DNA from 3 places in the Streptomyces sp. ATCC 21386 genome. Region 1 is predicted to be linked to each of the others. Evidence: riboswitches for the same ligand, from Rfam matches in the RefSeq annotation. Region 1 holds a riboswitch; each other region holds the start of a gene.
What was found. A riboswitch is a leader RNA that binds a small molecule or an ion and turns the genes downstream of it on or off. The one in region 1 is predicted to bind thiamine pyrophosphate.
Positions count from the first base shown of each region.

Region 2: linked by a shared signal. The riboswitch ahead of GWK25_RS08685 (thiamine ABC transporter substrate binding subunit) and the one ahead of thiC (phosphomethylpyrimidine synthase ThiC) in region 1 are both predicted to bind thiamine pyrophosphate.
Region 3: linked by a shared signal. The riboswitch ahead of thiO (glycine oxidase ThiO) and the one ahead of thiC (phosphomethylpyrimidine synthase ThiC) in region 1 are both predicted to bind thiamine pyrophosphate.

Region 1 covers NZ_JAAVVL010000001.1:9,698,613-9,705,282, forward strand. The annotation lists gene GWK25_RS41755 (metallophosphoesterase) at 1-1,020, shown strand, start outside; gene GWK25_RS41760 (hypothetical protein) at 1,204-2,082, shown strand; gene thiC (phosphomethylpyrimidine synthase ThiC) at 2,285-4,111, opposite strand; TPP riboswitch at 4,104-4,260, opposite strand; gene GWK25_RS41770 (YibE/F family protein) at 4,332-5,846, shown strand; gene GWK25_RS41775 (SsgA family sporulation/cell division regulator) at 5,876-6,313, opposite strand; gene GWK25_RS41780 (IclR family transcriptional regulator) at 6,412-6,670, opposite strand, start outside.
Region 2 covers NZ_JAAVVL010000001.1:1,970,594-1,977,263, reverse strand. The annotation lists gene GWK25_RS08700 (maleylpyruvate isomerase family mycothiol-dependent enzyme) at 1-804, opposite strand, end outside; gene GWK25_RS08695 (ABC transporter ATP-binding protein) at 816-1,850, opposite strand; gene GWK25_RS08690 (iron ABC transporter permease) at 1,853-3,451, opposite strand; gene GWK25_RS08685 (thiamine ABC transporter substrate binding subunit) at 3,631-4,710, opposite strand; TPP riboswitch at 4,802-4,909, opposite strand; gene rlmN (23S rRNA (adenine(2503)-C(2))-methyltransferase RlmN) at 4,933-6,039, opposite strand; gene GWK25_RS08675 (IS1182 family transposase) at 6,369-6,670, opposite strand, start outside.
Region 3 covers NZ_JAAVVL010000001.1:7,202,755-7,209,424, reverse strand. The annotation lists gene GWK25_RS31005 (deoxyribonuclease IV) at 1-84, opposite strand, end outside; gene pknB (Stk1 family PASTA domain-containing Ser/Thr kinase) at 152-2,071, opposite strand; gene GWK25_RS30995 (thiazole synthase) at 2,235-3,029, opposite strand; gene thiS (sulfur carrier protein ThiS) at 3,034-3,234, opposite strand; gene thiO (glycine oxidase ThiO) at 3,249-4,424, opposite strand; TPP riboswitch at 4,422-4,533, opposite strand; gene GWK25_RS30980 (hypothetical protein) at 4,586-4,945, shown strand; gene GWK25_RS30975 (NAD(P)/FAD-dependent oxidoreductase) at 4,978-6,207, shown strand; gene GWK25_RS30970 (Rv2175c family DNA-binding protein) at 6,261-6,626, shown strand.

The DNA of each region.
Region 1 (6,670 bases):
GTGCCCGCGTACGTCCACGAGGCCGGTCCGTACGGACACTCCGCGGAGCCCGGCGAAGCCGCCGGGCCCGCCGGGGATCCCGAGGGCTACCCCGAGGGATACACCCCGACCCAGCGAGACCTTCCGGTGATCAACCGGGGCGACACCCTCCAGGTCGTGATCGACCCGGAGGCCGCGGCAGCCGAGCCGTCCTCCGTCCGGCCGAGCCCGCTCTTCGTCGTGGGGGACGTCCACGGCTACCTGGACGAGCTCCTCGCCGCGCTCCGCGAGAAGGGCCTCGTCGACGCCGCGGGCAACTGGTCGGCGGGCACCGCCCGGCTCTGGTTCCTCGGCGACTTCACCGACCGGGGTCCGGACGGCATCGGCGTCATCGACCTCGTGATGCGCCTGTCCGCCGAGGCCGCCGCGGCCGGCGGCTACTGCAAGGCACTCATGGGCAACCACGAGCTGCTGCTGCTGGGCGCCAAGCGGTTCGGCGACACCCCCGTCAACTCCGGAGCGGGCACGGCCACCTTCCAGGCCGCCTGGCTCCTCAACGGCGGCCAGAAGACCGACATGGACCGCCTCCAGGACCACCACCTCCAGTGGATGGCCCGTCTGGACGCCATGGAGGAGGTCGACGGCCACCTTCTGGTGCACTCCGACACCACCGCCTACCGCGACTACGGCGACTCCATCGAGGCGGTCAACGACACCATCCGCGAGACGATCACGCGCAACGACGCGGACGAGGTCTGGGACCTCTTCCGCAAGTTCACCCGCCGCTTCGCCTTCCGGGACGAGGGCGGCGCCGACGCCGTGCGCTCGCTGCTCGAAACCTACGGCGGCACCCGCATCGTCCACGGTCACAGCCCGATTCCCTACCTCCTGGGAGAGGTCGGCTCGGAGGACGGCGAGGACGGCGCGGGCCCCTCGGTCGACGGACCGTACACCTATGCGGACGGTCTGGCCGTCGCCATGGACGGCGGTGTCACCATGGCCGGAAAGCTGCTGGTCCAGGAACTTCCCCTGCCTACCTGAGCCGTCAGCGGGCAGGCGTTCCCGGTCGGAAGACTTCGCTGGCCAGGTGCCAATTTCTTCAAACCCCCTGTCACCGCCTGCCGTCACCGCTCTACCATCGGCTTATCCGTAGCAGGCTCCCCTCCGTTTCTGCCCGACGGCTCGTCAGCATGCCGAGCCACAAGCCCTACGGAGCATCGGGGGATGCAGATGAACAGCGTTCCGCAGCACCTGCTCAGTGAGGACCGCCAGGAGTACGAGCGGATCCTCGGCGAGGCGCTGCGCTCCGCACCACACCGCCCGGAATTCGCCGCCGGTCTCCAGCGGCTCAACACCGAACAGCTGCGCACGATGGCCCTCAACGCCTCGGCGATCATCACGGCCGCCGCGGCAACCGAATACCAGTACTACGTCAAGGTCCGCGACGAGTTCCGCAGCCCTCCGTCGGCCGCCACGCCCGCCTCCGAGAGGACCGCGCCCGGCTCCAGCGAGCCGGACGGCTCCACGGTGAACCTCGCCGCCACCGTGGGCGAGGTCACGGAGGCGGCGGGGGCGGGCGCCGGTGCGGTCGCCGCAGTACTCGCTCCGGTCCTCGCCGGAACCGCGGCGGTGCTCTTCCTGCTCGTGGGGTACGTCATGAAGGTGCTCGACCCCGAGCGGGCGATCGCCGAGACCCTCCTCACCACGGGTTGGGTCTTCGGTGCGGTCACCGCGGCGGCGATCCTGGTGGCCGCGGTCGGCCTCCTGCTCACGGCCCTGCGCAACAACGCCACCGCGCTCCTCGACGACGGAGCGCGCAGCGAGCTGAACGAGGAGTTGACCCGGGCCAGGGAAGCCTGGCGCGAAGCCCTCCTGGAGCGCGGCATCCTGCCGTTCCTCCGCGACGCCCTCGCGAACCCGGGTCCTGCTCTGCTGCTGGAGCCGGACCGTCCGGCCCCGCCCAGCCGTATGCCGCATCTCGGCTACAACCGTCCGAGCTTCAGCAGCAGCCCGGACAGCGGCAGCTCCGGCTCCCGGCCCAGTTACAGCAGCCCGGACTTCTCCAGCCCGGACTTCGGCGGCCCGGAACACCAGCCGGACTGACAACAGGCCTCAGGCCACCGCCCACACCGCGGCAGCGGGCTCTCCCGGCAACGGCCGGAAGAGCACCGCTCGTCGCCCGGGGACCGCGGTCCGCACGCAAGCACGAGGCACCGCGTCCAGGCAGCAGGAGCCACGACCGAGCCCCGGTCCCTCGGCCGTACGTGAACGCTCCCGCCGCCGTGCCCCGATCCCTCGTCGCCCCTCAGTCCGCCATCGGCAGATAGACCCGGTTCCCCGCCTCGGCGAACTCCTTGGACTTCTGGGCCATACCCGCCTCGATGTCGGCCCGGGAACCACCGTGCTCACGACGGATGTCCTGGGAGATCTTCATCGAGCAGAACTTCGGACCGCACATGGAGCAGAAGTGAGCCGTCTTGGCCGGCTCCGCCGGGAGGGTCTCGTCGTGGAACTCGCGGGCCGTATCGGGGTCGAGGGCCAGGTTGAACTGGTCCTCCCAGCGGAACTCGAAGCGAGCGTCCGACAACGCGTCGTCCCACTCCTGTGCGCCCGGGTGCCCCTTGGCGAGGTCCGCCGCGTGGGCCGCGATCTTGTAGGTGATGACGCCGGTCTTCACGTCGTCGCGATTGGGCAGTCCCAAGTGCTCCTTGGGCGTGACGTAGCAGAGCATCGCCGTGCCCCACCACGCGATCATCGCGGCGCCTATGCCCGAGGTGATGTGGTCGTACGCCGGTGCGACGTCCGTCGTCAGCGGGCCGAGCGTATAGAACGGAGCCTCATCGCAGATCTCCTGCTGCAGGTCGATGTTCTCCTTGATCTTGTGCATCGGGACATGGCCCGGGCCTTCGATCATGGTCTGTACGTGGAAACGCTTCGCCGTCCGGTTGAGTTCCCCGAGCGTGCGCAACTCCGCGAACTGGGCCTCGTCGTTGGCGTCGGCGATGGAACCGGGCCGCAGGCCGTCACCGAGGGAGTAGGTGACGTCGTAGGCGGCGAGGATCTCGCACAGTTCCTCGAAGTTCTCGTAGAGGAACGACTCCTTGTGGTGGGCGAGACACCAGGCCGCCATGATCGAACCACCGCGCGAGACGATGCCGGTCTTGCGGTTCGCGGTGAGCGGCACATACGCGAGGCGCACACCCGCGTGGACCGTCATGTAGTCCACGCCCTGTTCGGCCTGCTCGATGACGGTGTCCTTGTAGATCTCCCAGGTGAGCTCCTCGGCCTTGCCGTCGACCTTCTCCAGCGCCTGGTACAGCGGCACCGTGCCGATGGGGACGGGGGAGTTGCGCAGCACCCACTCGCGGGTGGTGTGGATGTTCCGGCCGGTGGACAGGTCCATGACCGTGTCGGCGCCCCAGCGGGTCGCCCAGGTCATCTTCTCGACCTCCTCCTCGATGGAGGAGGTGACCGCGGAGTTGCCGATGTTGGCGTTGACCTTCACCAGGAACCGCTTCCCGATGATCATCGGCTCGATCTCGGGGTGATTGACGTTAGCGGGCAGTACGGCCCGGCCTGCGGCGATCTCCTCGCGGACGACCTCCGGCGAGACGTTCTCCCGAACGGCCACGTACTCCATCTCGGGTGTGATCTCCCCGCGTCGTGCGTACGCGAGTTGGGTCACGGCCTGGCCGTCGCGGCTCCGGCGCGGCTGGCGCGGCCGCCCCGGGAACACCGCGTCGAGGTTGCGCAGCCCGCCGCGTGGCGAGGTGTGCTTGATCCCGTCGTCCTCGGGGCGGACGGGACGGCCCGCGTACTCCTCAGTGTCTCCCCTGGCGATGATCCAGTTCTCGCGCAGGGGGAGCAGTCCCCGCCTGACGTCGGTCTCCGCGGTCGGATCGGTGTACGGACCGGAGGTGTCGTACAGGGTGACGGACTGTCCGTTGGTGAGATGCACCTGGCGGACCGGCACCCGCAGATCGGGGCGTGAGCCCTCGATGTACGCCTTGTGCCAGCCGATGGACTTCCCGGCCTCCAGGGGCTGTTCACCCTGGCTGTTCTCACCCGGGGACGCGGCGGATGCCCCGTCCGTCTGGCTGGAGGCAGGCGTGCGTGTGTCCTCGATGGTCATGAGACCTACTCCCTACGCCGGCATTACCCGGTAACAGGTTCAGCGGTCGACGCAGCAATTTCCGCCCGACGATGTTCCACGTGAAACATCGCGTCTGCGGAGGTCAGCGCCCTCTCAGCCCGGTGCTCCGAGCTCCCGCGTGTGCAAAGGTGCCTCCACGCTAGCGGCAGATGTGGCGCGGTGAACAGTGGGCATCGCTCGTTCTTGCGATGATCGGTCGGTGACCACGACGCAGCAGCCCCCGCCTCCGCCCCACGAGCCGCCCCACGGCCATGGCCCTGGAAACGGCCATGGCCGTGGCTCCGACGGTGGCCATGGATACGGCTCCGGAGGCGGCCACGGCTCCGGCGGCGGCCCTGGCTCTGGAGGGGGACACGGCTCCGGCGGGGGACACGGCTCCGGCGGAGGGCACGACCAAGGCCCGTCCTCCGGTGGCGGCCACGGCCATTCGCACAGCCATGGCCACGGTCCCGCCGCGCCCGTGTCGCAGCACCTGCGCAAGGTCATCGCGGCGGTGCTGATCCCCTTCGCGACCGCGGTCGTCGTGGGTCTCGTCGTGCTCTGGCCCGGCGGCGCCCCGGCCCACGAACGCACCGGGGTGGGCTTCGACCGACAGACACAGCAGGCCACCGTCACCAAGGTCGAAGAGGTCAGCTGTTCGTCGGTGAACGCCTCGGGCGGGACCCCGACCGGCGACACGTCCACCGCCGAGGGCTCGTCGGCCCAGCAGCAGGCGAACGGCACCTGCAAGAAGGCCACGGTCCGGGTCGACACCGGTGACGACAAGGGCCGTACCTTCACCGAGATCGTCCAGCCCGACCAGTCACGGCAGTTGGAGCAGGGCCAGGAGGTCGTGGTCGCCTACGAACCCGCCGCGCCCAAGGATTTGCAGTACTCGGTGACCGATGTGAACCGGAAGTTCCCGATGGTGCTGCTCGCCGGGATCTTCGCACTCGCCGTGGTGGCCGTGGGCCGGATGCGCGGTCTCATGGCCCTGGTGGCGCTGGCCATCAGCTTCCTGGTGCTGACCCTCTTCATCCTGCCGGCCATCCTGCAGGGTTCGAACCCGCTGGTGGTGGCGGTGGTCGGGGCGAGCGCCATCATGCTCATCGCCCTCTACATGTGCCACGGGCTCTCGGCCCGGACCTCCGTGGCGGTGATCGGCACCCTGATCTCGCTGCTGTTGATCGGCCTGTTGGGTTCGGGTTTCATCGGCTCGGCCTACCTGACCGGCAACACGGACGACAACACCGGTCTGATCCATGGGCTGTACCCGACGATCGACATGAGCGGCCTGTTGCTCGCGGGCGTCATCATCGGCTCGCTCGGCGTGCTCGACGACGTGACGGTCACCCAGACGTCGGCGGTGTGGGAGCTGCACGAGGCCAATCCGATGATGGGCTGGCGGAACCTGTACCGCGCGGGCATCCGGATCGGCCGCGACCACATCGCATCGGTGGTCAACACTCTCGTTCTGGCCTATGCCGGTGCCGCGCTGCCGCTGCTCCTGCTCTTCTCGATCGCGCAGAGCAGTGTCGGCACGGTCGCCAACAGCGAGCTCGTCGCGGAGGAGATCGTGCGCACGCTCGTCGGCTCGATCGGCCTGGTCGCATCGGTGCCGGTGACCACCGCGCTGGCCGCCCTGGTCGTCTCCGCCGACCGTCCGAACAGCGCCGAAGCTGCGTCCGCCTCCGCTCCGGCCCGTGGTGGAAGGGGGCGCCGCCGCAAGCGCTGAAGCGTTACGTCACCCCGGCGCCGTAACGTTCAGCCCGCGCTCTGCTCCTCGGCCAGGATGCGGTCCAGCGCCTCGTCGAGCAGGGCGTCGAAGTCGGCGAGGGAACGCTCCTGCCCCAGCGGCACGATCTTGTCCGTGCGGTCCAGGAAGGCCACCAGCGGCGCCGTGCCGACCCGGAACATCGCCTGGTCGCTCCCCACCTGCAGGCGGATCAGGACCTCGCCGAACGTCTCCGGGTCGGCGGGCGCGATGTGGACGTCCCCGTCCCCGCACGGCCGCCCGACTCCGTCGATGAGCAACTCCCGCCCGAACGCCCAGGTCACCGGGGCATCTCCGGGCAGATGAAAGGTCAGCCGCACGGCGTAGGGATCACAGGTCTCGTAACGCAGCTCCACCGGAATACGGAAGGAGAGTTCTTCCGAGACGAGGAAGCTCATCATGACCTCTGCCTGTACCGACTCGCGCATCGCCTACCCCGCCGTGATCGTCGACTGGCCAGGAATCATCCGCCTGACACCCCTGGAAGTTTGCTGAAAGTACACGAGAGATCACAAGGAGTGATTTTTCAGATGCTGATAGAGATCGCGAGTGTCCCTAGCAGCTTCCCGATCTCCGTCTGCAACTGATGGGCCACCGGCATCAGTCGGGCCGCCTGGTGCGAGGGCAGCGAGATGGCGAGGGCCCCGGCAGTCGCCCCCACGGTGAGGGGAAGCGCGGCACAGACCGTCCCGAGGGCGTACTCCTGGTGCTCCACCACCGGTTCCATGCGCCCGAGGCGCCCGAGGCGCCGGAGGAGCGTCTCCTCGTCGCGAACCGTGTACGGG
Region 2 (6,670 bases), 7.7 Mb from region 1:
CAGCACCTGCAACTGCCCACCGTCCGGCGGCAGTCGACGGTAGAAGGCGAGCAGCACCTCGGTGAGCGGGCCGCGCAGCTCGACCGTCGCCTTCTCATGGCCGCGCCGCCAGCGCACCACGTCCTCGGTCAGCTCGACCACCCTCCCCCACCCTTCGAGCGGGGAGACCCCCCTCTCGCTCCGCTCGGCGTCGACCTCGGCGGCGGTGTCGGTGGCGTGAAGGTGGATGCTGCGCCCCGGACCGCGCAGTTCGGCCGCCTCGTCGTGCGGCATGGTCCGCTGCACGAACCTCACGATCTCCAGCCACTCGTCGATCGCGTCGGCGGCGATCTCCGGCGCCACCTCGACCGCCCGTCCGACGGTGAGCGCGGCATCGGCTCCGTGGATGACCTGCTCGTGGGCCATCCTGCGGGCCCAGAACCCCGCACTGTGCTCCCACCCCCACGACCAGACGGGCGCCTCGGGGCCCGCCTCGCGCAACGTGGCCACGGTCATCTCGCCGGTCTCGGCCAGCCAGGCGTCCAGCGCGGCCCGGTCCCCGTGCCGCCCGGGTCCGTCGTACAGCGGGACATCCGCCTCGGGGACCTCCTCCTTCGCCCGGGTCCGTATGTTCAGTTCGACCCAGCGCAGGGCGCCGCCGGTGTGCCGCAGCAGTTGTTCCAGCGACCAGTCGGGACAGGTCGGCACGGTCGCCGACAGATCGGCACCGGAGGTCACCAGGTCCCGCAACTTCCTTACCTGCAGCTCGATCTCGGCACAGTAGCGCTCATGCCGCGCCCGGGGTTCTTGCGTACGCATCGCCATGGTGCCGCACCTTATGCGGCGGGACCGGCCCCCAGCACGACGATTTCGGCCGCGTCGAAGCGCACGCCGACCTGGTCCCCGGGCTCCGGCGCGTCCCGCAGCGCGCACGCCGCCTCCAGCCGTGGTGCGTCCTCCGGCTGGAGGTGCAGCGCGACATGCGTGCCCCGGAACGTGCGCGCGGCCACCGTGCAGCGCAGCCCGTCCGCCACATCCACCAGTCGTACGCCGGCGGGCCGCACGAGCAGCGCGCACGCCCCCTGCGGTGAGCCCTCCGGGACCGGCACCTTGCCCCACGCCGAGTCCGCCGCCTGCCCGGTCACCGTCGCGTCGACCACGTTGTCGAAGCCGAGGAAACGGGCCACGAACTCGTCGGCCGGTCGCCGCCACACCTCAAGGGGCGTACCGGACTGGGCGATCCGCCCGTCCCGCATCACCACGACCCGGTCGGCCAGCGCGAAAGCCTCGCCCTGGTCGTGCGTGACCGCCAACACGGTGGTCCCCAACTCGCTGAAAAGCTCCCGGAGTTCGACGACCAGACGCTCCCGCAGCGATCGGTCCAGCTGGCCGAGGGGCTCGTCGAGCATCAGCAGCCGGGGACGCGGCGCGAGGGCCCGGGCCAGCGCGACCCGCTGCTGCTCGCCGCCGGAGAGCTCCCCGACGCGTCGGCGTGCGGCCCCGGGCAGCCCGACCAGCTCCAGCAACTCCCTTACCCGTACGGTGCGTTCGTCCTTCGCGGCGCCGTGCATGCGGGGCCCGAAGGCGACGTTGCCCGCCACGTCCCGCTGCGGGAAGAGCTGGTGGTCCTGGAACATCAGGCCGACACCGCGTTTGTGGGCGGGCACGCCGCGCTGGTCCAGCCCGTCGAGCGAGACCCGTCCGCCGTCGAGGGGCTGGAGCCCCGCGACCACCCGCAGCAGCGTCGACTTGCCGCTGCCGCTGGGCCCCAGCACACAGACGATCTCATGCTCGGCGACCTCCAGGTCGACGGCGTCGAGCACGGACCGACCGTCGAACCGTACGGTCGCGTCCTCAAGCCTGAGCAGCACCATCAGAACTCCCCCGTCCGATCGGTACGGAGGCGTTCCAGCACCAGCAGGGCCACCGCGCACACCACCATCAGAATCGTCGAAAGGGCCATCGCCTGGCCGTAGTTGAGCTCGCCCGGCCGTCCGAGCAGCCGTGCCACGGCGACCGGCAGCGTCGGATTGTCGGCGCGCGCGATGAAGACGGTCGCCCCGAACTCCCCGAGCGACACGGCGAAGGCGAACCCGGCAGCGACCAGCAAAGCCCGTCGCACCATGGGCAGATCGACCTCGCGCCACACCCGCCACGGCGACGCTCCGAGCACGGCCGCCGCCTCCCGAAGCCGCTCGTCCACCGCGCGGAGGACGGGCAGCATGGTCCGCACCACGAAGGGAACGCCGACCAGGGCCTGGGCGAGCGGTACCAGGATCCAGGACGACCGCAGATCCAGCGGCGGCTCGTCCAGCGCGATCAGGAACCCGAAGCCGACGGTCACCGCGGACACGCCGAGCGGCAGCATCAGCAGCGCGTCGAAGCCCCTCACGAGCCGGCCCGCCCGCCGGGTGAGCGCGGCGGCGGCGAGTCCGCCGACGAGCAGGGCGATGGCGGTCGCGGCGGCCGCGTAGCGCAGCGAGTTCCCGACCGCCTCGATCGGCGGGACCAGGAAGATTCCGCTCTCGTCGCTGGTCAGCGCCTTGTAGTAGCCGAAGCCAGGTGCGTCGAGCGACCGCTCCACCAGCACGCCCAACGGCAGCAGGATCAGCACGACGACGGTCACGAGGACCGCGCCCAGCAGTGCCCACTGCCCGGCCCCGCGCGGTCGCCGGGCGGTGAGCGAGGCGTCCACCAGGCGCAGGGCGGTCTCCCGCCGCCGTACGGTCCAGGCGTGCACGGCGAGGATCAGCCCGACCGCGGCGAACTGCACCAGCGTCAGTACGGCGGCGGTGGACAGGTCGAAGATCTCCGAGGTCTGCCGGTAGATCTCCACTTCGAGGGTGGAGAACGTCGGTCCGCCGAGGATCTGCACCACCCCGAACGAGGTGAAGGTGAAGAGGAAGACCATCAGCGCGGCGGCGGCCACGGCGGGCGCGAGCGCCGGGAGGGTCACCTTGCGCCAGGCCGCGAACGGGGAGGCGCCGAGCATCCGCGCGGCCTCCTCCTGCCGCGGGTCGAGCTGCGACCAGAGCCCGCCGACGGTCCGTACGACGACCGCGTAGTTGAAGAACACATGGGCGAGGAGGATCGCCCAGACCGTCGTGTCCAGCCTCATGCCCCACAGCTCGTCGAAGAGCCCGCCGCGCCCGACCAGCGCGAGGAACGCGGTCCCGACGACCACGGTCGGCAGGACGAACGGCACGGTCACGACCGCCCGCAGGAGTTCCTTGCCCCTGAAATCGAAGCGCGCGAACACATACGCGCCGGGGAGCGCGATCACCAGCGTGAGCGCGGTCGAGACGAGCGCCTGCCAGGTGGTGAACCAGAGCACGTGCCGGATCCCGGCGTCCGCCAGCACCTCCCCGATCCGCCCGAGGTGCCAGGTGCCGTCCGCCTTGAGCCCCCGGACGACGATCGCGGCGACGGGGTGGGCGAAGAAGACCCCGAAGAAGACGACGGGCAGCGCCATGAGACCGAGCCGAGCCGCCCCGCCCGACCGACCGGGACGGGGTGAACGGGGTCGACGGGACGGACGAGATCGACGCGCTGCGACCTGGACCGACCCGACGTCCCCACCCGAACCGGCGCCCTCGGCCGTCTCGGCTGCCTCAACCGCCTTGGCCGCCTTGACTGCCTCAGCAGCCTTGGCTACTTCAGTACGAGGGAGGTCCACGACTTGACCCACTGGTCGCGGTTCTCGGCGATCTTCTCCGGCGCCATGGTCTCGGGGTCCTTCGCCGCGGGCCCGTACTCGGTGAACTCGGCCGGCACGGACGCCCCCTCGACGACCGGGTACACGAACATGTTGAGCGGCATGTCCTCCTGGAACCGCTTCGAGATCAGGAAGTCGATCAGCGCCTTGCCGCCCTCGGCGTTCTTCGCGTTGCTCAGCAGCCCAGCGAACTCGATCTGCCGGAAGCAGGTGCCCTCGGCGACCCCGGTCGGCGCGGTCTTCGGGCGCGGGTCCGCGTAGACGACCTCGGCGGGCGGCGAGGAGGCGTACGAGACGACGAGCGGCCGGTCGCCCCCGGCCTTCTTGCCGTCCGTCGATCCGGAGAACTCCTGGTAGTACGCCTGCTCCCAGCCGTCGACGACCTTCACCCCGTTGGCCTTGAGCTTCTCCCAGTAGCCCTCCCAGCCTCCGTCGCCGTACTTCGCGGCCGTACCGAGGACGAAGCCGAGCCCAGGCGAGGAGGTGGAGGCGTTCTCGGTGACGAGGAGGTCCTTGTACTCGGGCTTGATCAGATCGTCGAAGGTCTTCGGCGGCTCGATCTTGTTCTTCTCGAAGTACGCCTTGTCGTAGTTGACGCAGATGTCACCGGAGTCGATGGGCGTGACCCGGTGCTCGTCCTTGTCCAGCTGGTACTCGGCCCCGACCTTGTCGAGCCCCTTCGCCTCGTACTGCTGGAAGAGGCCGTTGTCGAGGGCGCGCGAGAGCAGCGTGTTGTCGACGCCGAAGAAGACGTCGCCCTGCGGGTTGTCCTTGGTCAGGATGGCCTGGTTGACGGCCTGCCCGGCGTCGCCGCTCTTCAGCACCTTGACCTTGTACCCGGACTCCTTCTCGAACGCCTTCAGCACGTCCTTGGAGTAGGCGAAGGAGCCGTGGCTGACGAGGGTGACGGTCTTGGAGTCGCCGGCACCGGTGTCGTCCGAGGACGAGCCGCACGCGGACAGCGTGACGAGCCCGAGGCCGACGACGAGAACCGTTGCTCTCCTGGTGATGCCCACTGAATTCAATCCTCCTGGAAGTGACCAGGAAGAGACGCGGCCCCGCCCGGGACCCTTGTCGATTCGAGGGCTCCCGGGCAGGGCGCAACAGCTTGAGTGATGACCGAACTTCCTACCCAGAATGACCTGGGCGAGGTTCAGAGGGTCTGCGGCCCGGATGCCGCACTCTCAGCGCTGTGGCGCTCCCCTGTCGGAATATGGATATGTACGTACGGGCTCAGACTACCTCTCGGTCGCCGCGAGCTGACCGCACGCCCCGTCGATCTCCTGGCCCCGGGTGTCCCGGATGGTCACCGGCACGCCGTGGGCGGCGATGGCCTCGACGAACGCCTTCTCGTCCTCGGGCCGGGAGGCGGTCCACTTGGAGCCCGGGGTGGGGTTCAGCGGGATCAGGTTCACATGCACCGGCTTGCCCTTGAGCAGCCGGCCCAGCCGGTCACCGCGCCACGCCTGGTCGTTGATGTCCCGGATCAGCGCGTACTCGATGGACAGCCGACGCCCGGACTTGGCCGCGTACTCCCACCCGGCGTCCAGGACCTCGCGCACCTTCCACCGGGTGTTCACGGGGACGAGGGTGTCGCGCAGTTCGTCGTCCGGGGCGTGCAGGGAGATGGCGAGCCGGCACTTGAAGCCCTCGTCGGAGAACCGGTGGATGGCGGGCACCAGTCCGACCGTGGACACGGTGATGCCGCGCTGCGACAGCCCCAGCCCGTCCGGCTCCGGATCGGTGAGCCGGCGAATGGCCCCGACGACCCGGTTGTAGTTGGCGAGCGGCTCGCCCATCCCCATGAAGACGATGTTGGACAGCCGCGCGGGCCCGCCGGGAATCTCACCGTCCCTGAGGGCCCTCATCCCGTCCACGATCTGATGGACGATCTCGGCGGTGGACAGATTCCGGTCCAGCCCGGCCTGTCCGGTCGCGCAGAACGGACAGTTCATCCCGCATCCGGCCTGCGAGCTGATGCACATGGTGACCCGGTCCGGGTACCGCATCAGCACCGACTCCACGAGCGTCCCGTCGAACAGCCGCCACAGCGTCTTGCGGGTGGTCTCCTGGTCCGTCGACAGATGCCGCACGACCGTCATCAGCTCAGGAAGCAGCGCCTCCTGGAGCTTCGTCCGCGCACCCGCGGGGATGTCGGTCCACTGCTCCGGGTCGTGCGCGTACCGCGCGAAGTAGTGCTGGGACAGCTGCTTGGCGCGAAACGGCTTCTCCCCGATCGCGGCAACAGCCTCCTTCCGCTCCGCAGGCGAAAGATCAGCAAGATGCCGCGGCGGCTTCTTGGCTCCGCGGGGGGCGACGAATGTGAGTTCTCCGGGCTTCGGCATAACCCGTCAAGTGTCGCAGATCAATCTGTATGGCCCGGGCCAGTCGTCGGCTCAGAAGATTCCGCCCACCACGCTCACGACCCACGCGCCGTAGTTCTTCCAGCGATGTGACATCCGGCAGTACAGCCGCGGCCTGCGTCGGCCCGCCTGGTCGATGAGTGTCTGGCACCAGCGGCACGGCAGATCGCCGTGATATCTGCCGTCGTCCCCCACCCGCGCTCTCCCCATGGACACGGATCCTATCGATGTCCGCCGATCTCGCGAGGGGCTGTGGCAAAGGGCCCCGCCCTGGAACCAGGACGCTGTTGGTAAATCCGCCCCGCTGGATCTCATTCAGCGGGGCGGAGTGCTGCGAAGGGTGAGGTGCGGGTGCGGGCGAGCGGTCTGCCGGTGAGCCAGGCATCGATGCGGGCGAGGTTGATGGCGGCGCCGGTGAAGTGGTGTTGCAGCCGGGTTTTGGCGAGGCCGCGGTAGCGGGATCTGCGCAGGCCGAATGCCTGGACGCCTTGGGAGATGGTGCCCTCGACGCCGGCGCGGTGTCCGTAGCGGCGGCGCCAGTGGTGGGTGTCCTGCTCGGTGCGGGCCTGCTGGAGGATCTCGTGTTCGGCTTTGGGGCGCAGGGTCAGATTGC
Region 3 (6,670 bases), 2.5 Mb from region 1:
GCGGGAAGGGCCGACGGGACCGGGGGCGGTGCCGGGGAGTCCGGGGGCGGGGGCCGGAAGTCCGGGGGACTGCTGAGTGCTCACCGCACCAGGGTGTCATGCGGTCCGAGGCGCCCGGCCGCCGGTTCGAGGCGACGGCCGGGCCGGTCCGTCAGCGGATCTCGATGGTGATGGTCGAGCCCTTGGGCGCCGTGTCCCCGCCGTCCACGGACTGGCTCCTGACCTCGTCGCCGAAGAGCCCGAGGAGCCCCCGGTCCTCCTCGACCTCGAAGCCGGCGTCCTTGAGGCGCCGGGTCGCCTCGTCGACGCTGTCGCCCACGACGTCGGGGACCTCGACCATCACGGGCCCCTTGGAGAGCGTCAGGGTGACGGTGTCGCCCTGGCCGACCTGCTTGCCCGCCCCGGGAGCCTGCTCGGCCACGAGCCCCTTGTCGAACTCGGAGTTGACCCGCCCGGAGGCGAACTTCACCTTCAGGCCCGCCTGCTCCAGCTCGGAGGTGGCGTCCGCGACCGACGAGCCCGACACATCGGGCACCTCCACCGGGGCGCCCCGGCTGACCACGATCCTGACCGCCGAGCCGGACGAGATCTCGGTGCCCGTCCCCGGCTGGGTGCTGATCACCTGCCCCCTGATGACCTCGTCGCTGAACTCCCGCGTCACCACGCCCGGTTCGAGCCCGGCGTCCTTCAGTTCGGTCTTCGCGGCATCCAGCCGGTAACCCTGGAGATCGGGCACCTTCACGGTCTGCGGACCCTTGGAGATCGTCACCGTCACGGTGTCGTTGTCCCGGATCCGCTCGCCGGGCGCCGGGTCGGTGCCGATCACCCGGCCGCGCTTGACGGTGTCACTGAACGCCCGCTCGACGTCGACGTCCAGCCCGGCGCCCTCCAGCCGCTTCGTGGCGTCCGCCTCGCTCTGCTGCAACACGGCCGGGACCTGTGTGAACTGACCCGAGTTGATGTACCAGACGCCGCCGCCCACGCCCAGGACGAGCACCACGGCGACGACGACCGCCCACAGCCCGCGCCGGGGCGCGGCGGAGGCGCGGCCGCGCCGGGGCGGCGGCACAGGCGCGTCGAACCGGCTGGTGCGGTGCAACCGCTCGTCGGGATCGAGCCCCACCGACCGCGACACGGACAGGGAACGCGGGATCACGCTCGTCCGGTCCTCCGCGGTGTCGTGGCCGTCGGCTATCGCCTGCGGCGGCACCGCGTCCAGCTGCTCGGCGCTCAGCGCGGCCCGCGCCTCCAGTGTCTGCGCGAGCAGCGCCACGGCGTCGTACGGCCGCAGCTCCGCATTGCGGGCGGTCGCCGAGGCGACCAGCGCGTCCAGGTCGTAGGGCAGCCCCGGCACCGCGGCCGAGGGGGGCGGCACGTCGTCGTGGAGCGCGTGGTAGAGCACCTGCGCGGGGGAGTCGCCTGCGTGCGGCTTGCCGCCGGTGAGCATCTCGTAGAGCATCACGCCGCACGCGTACACGTCGACACGGGTGTCGGTCGTGCCGTGCTCCAGCTGCTCGGGGGCCAGGTAGGAGACGGTGCCGAGGACGGCGCCGGTCGTGCTGGTGACGGTGTCCACGGCCCGGACGAGCCCGAAGTCGGCGACCTTGACCCGGCCGTCGTCCCCTATCAGCACGTTCTCCGGCTTCATGTCCCGGTGCACGAACCCGGCGCGGTGCGCTGCGCCCAGCGCGGCGAGCACCGGCTCCAGGATGTCCAGCGCGGCGCGGGGCTGCAGCGCTCCGCGCTCGCGCAGCACGTCCCGCAGGGTGCAGCCGGCGACGTACTCCATCGCGAGGTAGACGTACGAGCCGTCGGTGCCCTGGTCGTAGACCCCCACCACGTTCGGGTGGGAGAGCCGGGCCACCGACTTCGCCTCCCGGATGAACCGCTCGACGAACGTCCGGTCCGCGGCCAGCGTCGGATGCATCACCTTGAGCGCGAGCACGCGGTCGAGGCGGGTGTCCACGGTCCTGTAGACCGTGGCCATCCCGCCGACGGCGATCCGCGCCTCGACTCGATACCGACCGTCGAGCACCTGGCCGACAAGCGGGTCCTGAAGGGTCGTGTCCACGCAGGTGAGTGTACGAGCCGCCGCCGACAGGCCCACGGGTCCCGGGAGCCGGGAGACGTACTGCAGCAGAGCTGTGACCGAGACCGGAGGGCTGTGACGAGCGGGTCTCCGACGGAACTCGTTCGACTGTTCGAGTGAGGGGTGGGGCGGCGTGAGCTCCGCCTCAGAACGCGGGGCGTTCCGGATCCAGCCGCGCCAGTCCCTCGCCGGGCGACGAGGCCTCCGCGAAGTGACGGCGGGGGATGCGGCCCGCCCGGTACGCCAGCCGTCCGGCCTCCACCGCGTGCCGCATGCCCTCGGCCATCAGGACCGGCTCCTGCGCCCGGGTCACCGCGGAGGCGAGCATGACGCCCGCGCACCCCAGCTCCATCGCCAGCGCGACGTCCGACGCCGTCCCCGCGCCGGCGTCCAGGATCACCGGCACGCGCGCGTGCTCGACGATCAGCTGGAAGTTGTGCGGGTTGCGGATGCCGAGCCCGGAGCCGATGGGCGACCCGAGCGGCATGATCGCGGCACAGCCCACGTCCTGGAGCTTGCGCGCGAGCACGGGGTCGTCGTTCGTGTACGGCAGCACCGTGAAACCGTCGTCGACGAGCGTCTCGGCGGCGTCGAGGAGTTCGATCGGGTCCGGCAGCAGGGTGCGCTCGTCGGCGATGACCTCCAGCTTGACCAGGGACGTACCGAGCGCCTCACGCGCGAGGCGGGCCGTCAGCACGGCCTCGCCCGCCGTGAAGCAGCCGGCCGTGTTGGGCAGCACCCGGATGCCGAGCCGGTCGAGCACCGACAGCACCGAGCCGTGCACGTCGGCGTTCACCCGGCGCATCGCGACCGTGGTCAGCTCCGTGCCGGAGGCCACCAGCGCGCGCTCCAGGACGTCCAGGCCGCTCGCGCCGCCGGTGCCCATGATCAGACGGGACGCGTAGGTCGTACCGCCGAGGACGAAGGGGTCGTCTGCCATGGGATCAGCCTCCTTGGACGGCGGTGAGGACCTCGACACGGTCCCCCTCGGCGAGGGCGGTGGTCGTCCACCGCGCGCGCGGGACGACGGTTTCGTTGAGAGCGGCGGCGACCCCGGAGACGGACGGCGTGAGCGTCCGCACGATCGCGTCGAGGGCCGTGCCGGGGGCGATCTGCCGCCGCTCCCCGTTGACGGACACGGTCAGGGTCCCGGTGGTGCTCATACGGGCTGCTCCAGGAGTTCGCGGGCCGCGCCGGCGCGGAACCGCAAGGGGGTGAAGTCGCGTGCCTCCGCCGGCAGTTCACCGGTGGTCAGCACCTCGGCCAGGACGTCGCCGGTGACCGGCGTGAGCAGCACCCCGTTGCGGTAGTGGCCCGTCGCGAGGAGCAGACCGTCCAGTCCGCTCGGGCCGAGGAGCGGGGCGTTGTCGGGGGAGGCGGGCCGTAGTCCCGCGCGGGTCTCGGTGAGCGGTAGTTCGGTGATCCCGGGCACGAGTTCGTGGGCGTCCCGCAGCAGTTCGTACACCCCGCCCGCGGTGACCGTCGTGTCCCAGCCCTGTTCCTCGCTGGTCGCGCCGACGACGAGTTCGCCGTTCTCGCGCGGCACCAGATAGACCTGGCTGCCGCGCACCACGGCCCGCACGGTACGGCTCAGGAAGGGCGCGTACGGCTTCGGGACGGTCAGCCGCAGCACCTGCCCCTTCACCGGCCGCACCGGCGGCCGCACTTCGGCCGGGACCCCGGCGAGCCGCCCGCTGAGGCTGCCCCCGGCGAGGACGGTGTGCCCGGCGTCCAGCCGGTCGCCCGCGCCGGTGCGGACCCCCGTGGCCCGCTCCCGGGCCACCGACAGCTCCTCGGCCCAGCTCCGGTGGAACACCACCCCGGCGCGTTCGCAGGCCCTCACCAGGGCCGCGGAGAGCCGCCTCGGGTCGACCTGGTGGTCCCCGTCGACCCGCAGCCCGCCACGCACGCCGGGCGCGAGCATCGGTTCCAGGCGACGGCACTCCCGTCCGCTCAGCCACTCCGAGTCGAGGCCCGAGCGGCGTTGCAGGGCGTGCAGTTCGCGCAGATGGGCGCGGTCGTCGGCGTCGAGCGCGACGGCGAGGGTGCCCGAGCGGCGGTAGCCGAGGTCGAGGCCGGTGACCTCGGTGAGCTCGGCGGCGAAGTCCGGATAGCGGCGCGCGGACTCCAGGTTGAGCCCCAGCAGCGTCTGCTCGCCGTAGTGCAGTTCGGTCACGGCGGCGAGCATCCCGGCCGCCACCCGCGCGGCCCCGCCGCCGGGCTCGGGATCGACGACGGCCGTGGCGAACCCGCGCTGCGCGGACCGCCACGCCGTGACGAGACCGATGATTCCGCCCCCCACGACGAGGACGTCTGACGTGTGCGTACGCGACATGGGCGTCCAGCCCCTCCCTTCGCCGGCATGACCCGGATCAGGTTCGTACGGTCGGAGGCCGCCAGCCTCCCTCTCAGCCCGGTGCGTCCGGGCTCCCGCGAGTGCTCTACGGTGGCCCACCCTAGCCCCCGCCGATCGCCTCAGTAAGGGAGCCCGTGCCCATGGCCCGCTCGCTCGACGGTCTCGTCCTCGCCCCCGTCGCCGACCAAGCCCCAGGTCAGGTGGGCACCCGCACCCGGTTCACGTACCACGAGGAGGACGGCGAGGTCTGGGCCGACTACGCGGGCGGCGACGTCGTGCGCGGCCGGCTCGTGGGCACGCGGGCGGGGGACCGGCTGGACTTCCGCTATGTGCAGTTGAAGACCGACGGGACGACCGCCTCGGGGCACTGCGTGTCCCTCGTCGTCGAACTGCCCGACGGGCGGGTCCGGCTGGAGGAGACCTGGGAGTGGGAGTCGCGGACCGGCAGCGGGACGAGCGTGGTGGAGCAGGTCGACGAGCCGACGGACCCCACCCCCTGACTGACCGAATATCAGTTGTCTATGGTGATCGGGTGAGCGAGCAGACGCAGCTGAGGGGCGGATCACCGGCGCGGCGCGTGGTCGTGGTGGGCGCGGGAATGGCGGGCGTGCAGACGGCGGTCGCCCTGCGGGAACAGGGCTTCACCGGCGACGTGATCCTGCTCGGCGCCGAGCCGCACCAGCCGTACGACCGGCCGCCGCTGTCCAAGGCCGTCCTGCTCGGCAACGCCGAGGGCTCCGCCTTCGACGTCGACTTCGAGGCGCTCGGCATCGACCTCCGGCTGGGCCGCGAGGTCACCGGCCTGCGCCCCGCCGGCCACGAACTCGACACGGCCGCCGGGCCCGTCCCGTACGACGTCCTCGTCGTCGCGACCGGCGCCGAACCGGTCCGGCTGCCGGGCGTCGAGGGGGTGCCCGGGGTGCATCTGCTGCGCACCCTGGACGACGCCGAGCGGCTGCGGCCCGTGCTGGCACGGCAGCACGACATCGTGGTCGTGGGCGCGGGCTGGATCGGCGCGGAGTTCGCCACGGCCGCGCGCGAGGCGGGCTGCGCGGTCACGGTCGTCGAGGCGGCGGACCGCCCGCTCGCGGGCGCGCTCCCCGCGGAGGTGGCCGCCCCGATGACCGCCTGGTACGCCGACAGCGGCGCCACCCTGCGCACCCACGCGCGCGTGGCGCGCGTCGAGCCCGGGACGGTGGTCCTGGACGACGGCACCCTGGTCCCGGCGGGCGCGGTCGTCGTCGGCATCGGCGCGCGCCCCGCCACGGCCTGGCTGAAGGGCTCCGGCATCGAGCTCGGCGCCCACGGCGAGGTGGTGGCCGACGACCATCTGCGCACCTCCGCGCCGGATGTCTACGCCGTCGGCGACTGCGCCTCCTTCCCCTCGGGCAGGTACGGCCGGCGCCTGCTCGTCCACCACTGGGACAACGCCCTCCAGGGCCCCCGCACGGTCGCGGCGAACATCGTCGGCGAGACCCCCGGGCCCTACGACCCCGTCCCGTACTTCTGGTCCGAGCAGTTCGGCCGGTTCGTCCAGTACGCCGGGGACCACGCCTCCGCCGACACCATGGTCCGGCGCGGCGACCCGACCGGCGCCGCCTGGTCGGTGTGCTGGCTCCGGGAGACCCGCCTGGTCGCCCTGCTGGCCGTGGGCCGCCCCCGCGACCTGGCCCAGGGCCGCCGCCTGATCGAGGCGGGCACCCCGATGGATCCGCTGCTGCTGGAGGACCCGGCGAGGCCGCTGAAGGCGGCGACGGCGTAGGCCGGACGCGGCTCGGCTACCCACTGTCAGTCCCAGATGGCAGTCTTGGAGACGTGACCGAGATTGACGCAAAGATCGATGCTCTCGTCCCCGCGTGGCTTACCCTCCCCGACATCGCAGAGATGCTGGACGTCGAGGTGACCCGAGTGCGGCAGCTGGTGAAGGAAGGCCAGCTCATCGCCGTACGCCGTGGTGAGAACCGCGCGCTGCACGTCCCCGCCGCCTTCATCGACGGAGACAAGGTGGTCAAGGGCCTGACCGGCACCCTGACCCTGCTGAGGGACGACGGCTTCACCGACGAAGAGATGCTGGAGTGGCTCTTCACTCCGGACCCCAGCCTGCCCGGCACCCCGGCCCAGGCGCTGAGCGAGAATCGCGGCACGGAGGTGAAGCGCCGCGCCCAGGCGCTCGCCGTCTGACCGGAAAACACCTGAGGCACCAGACACACCAGACAGATCAGAGA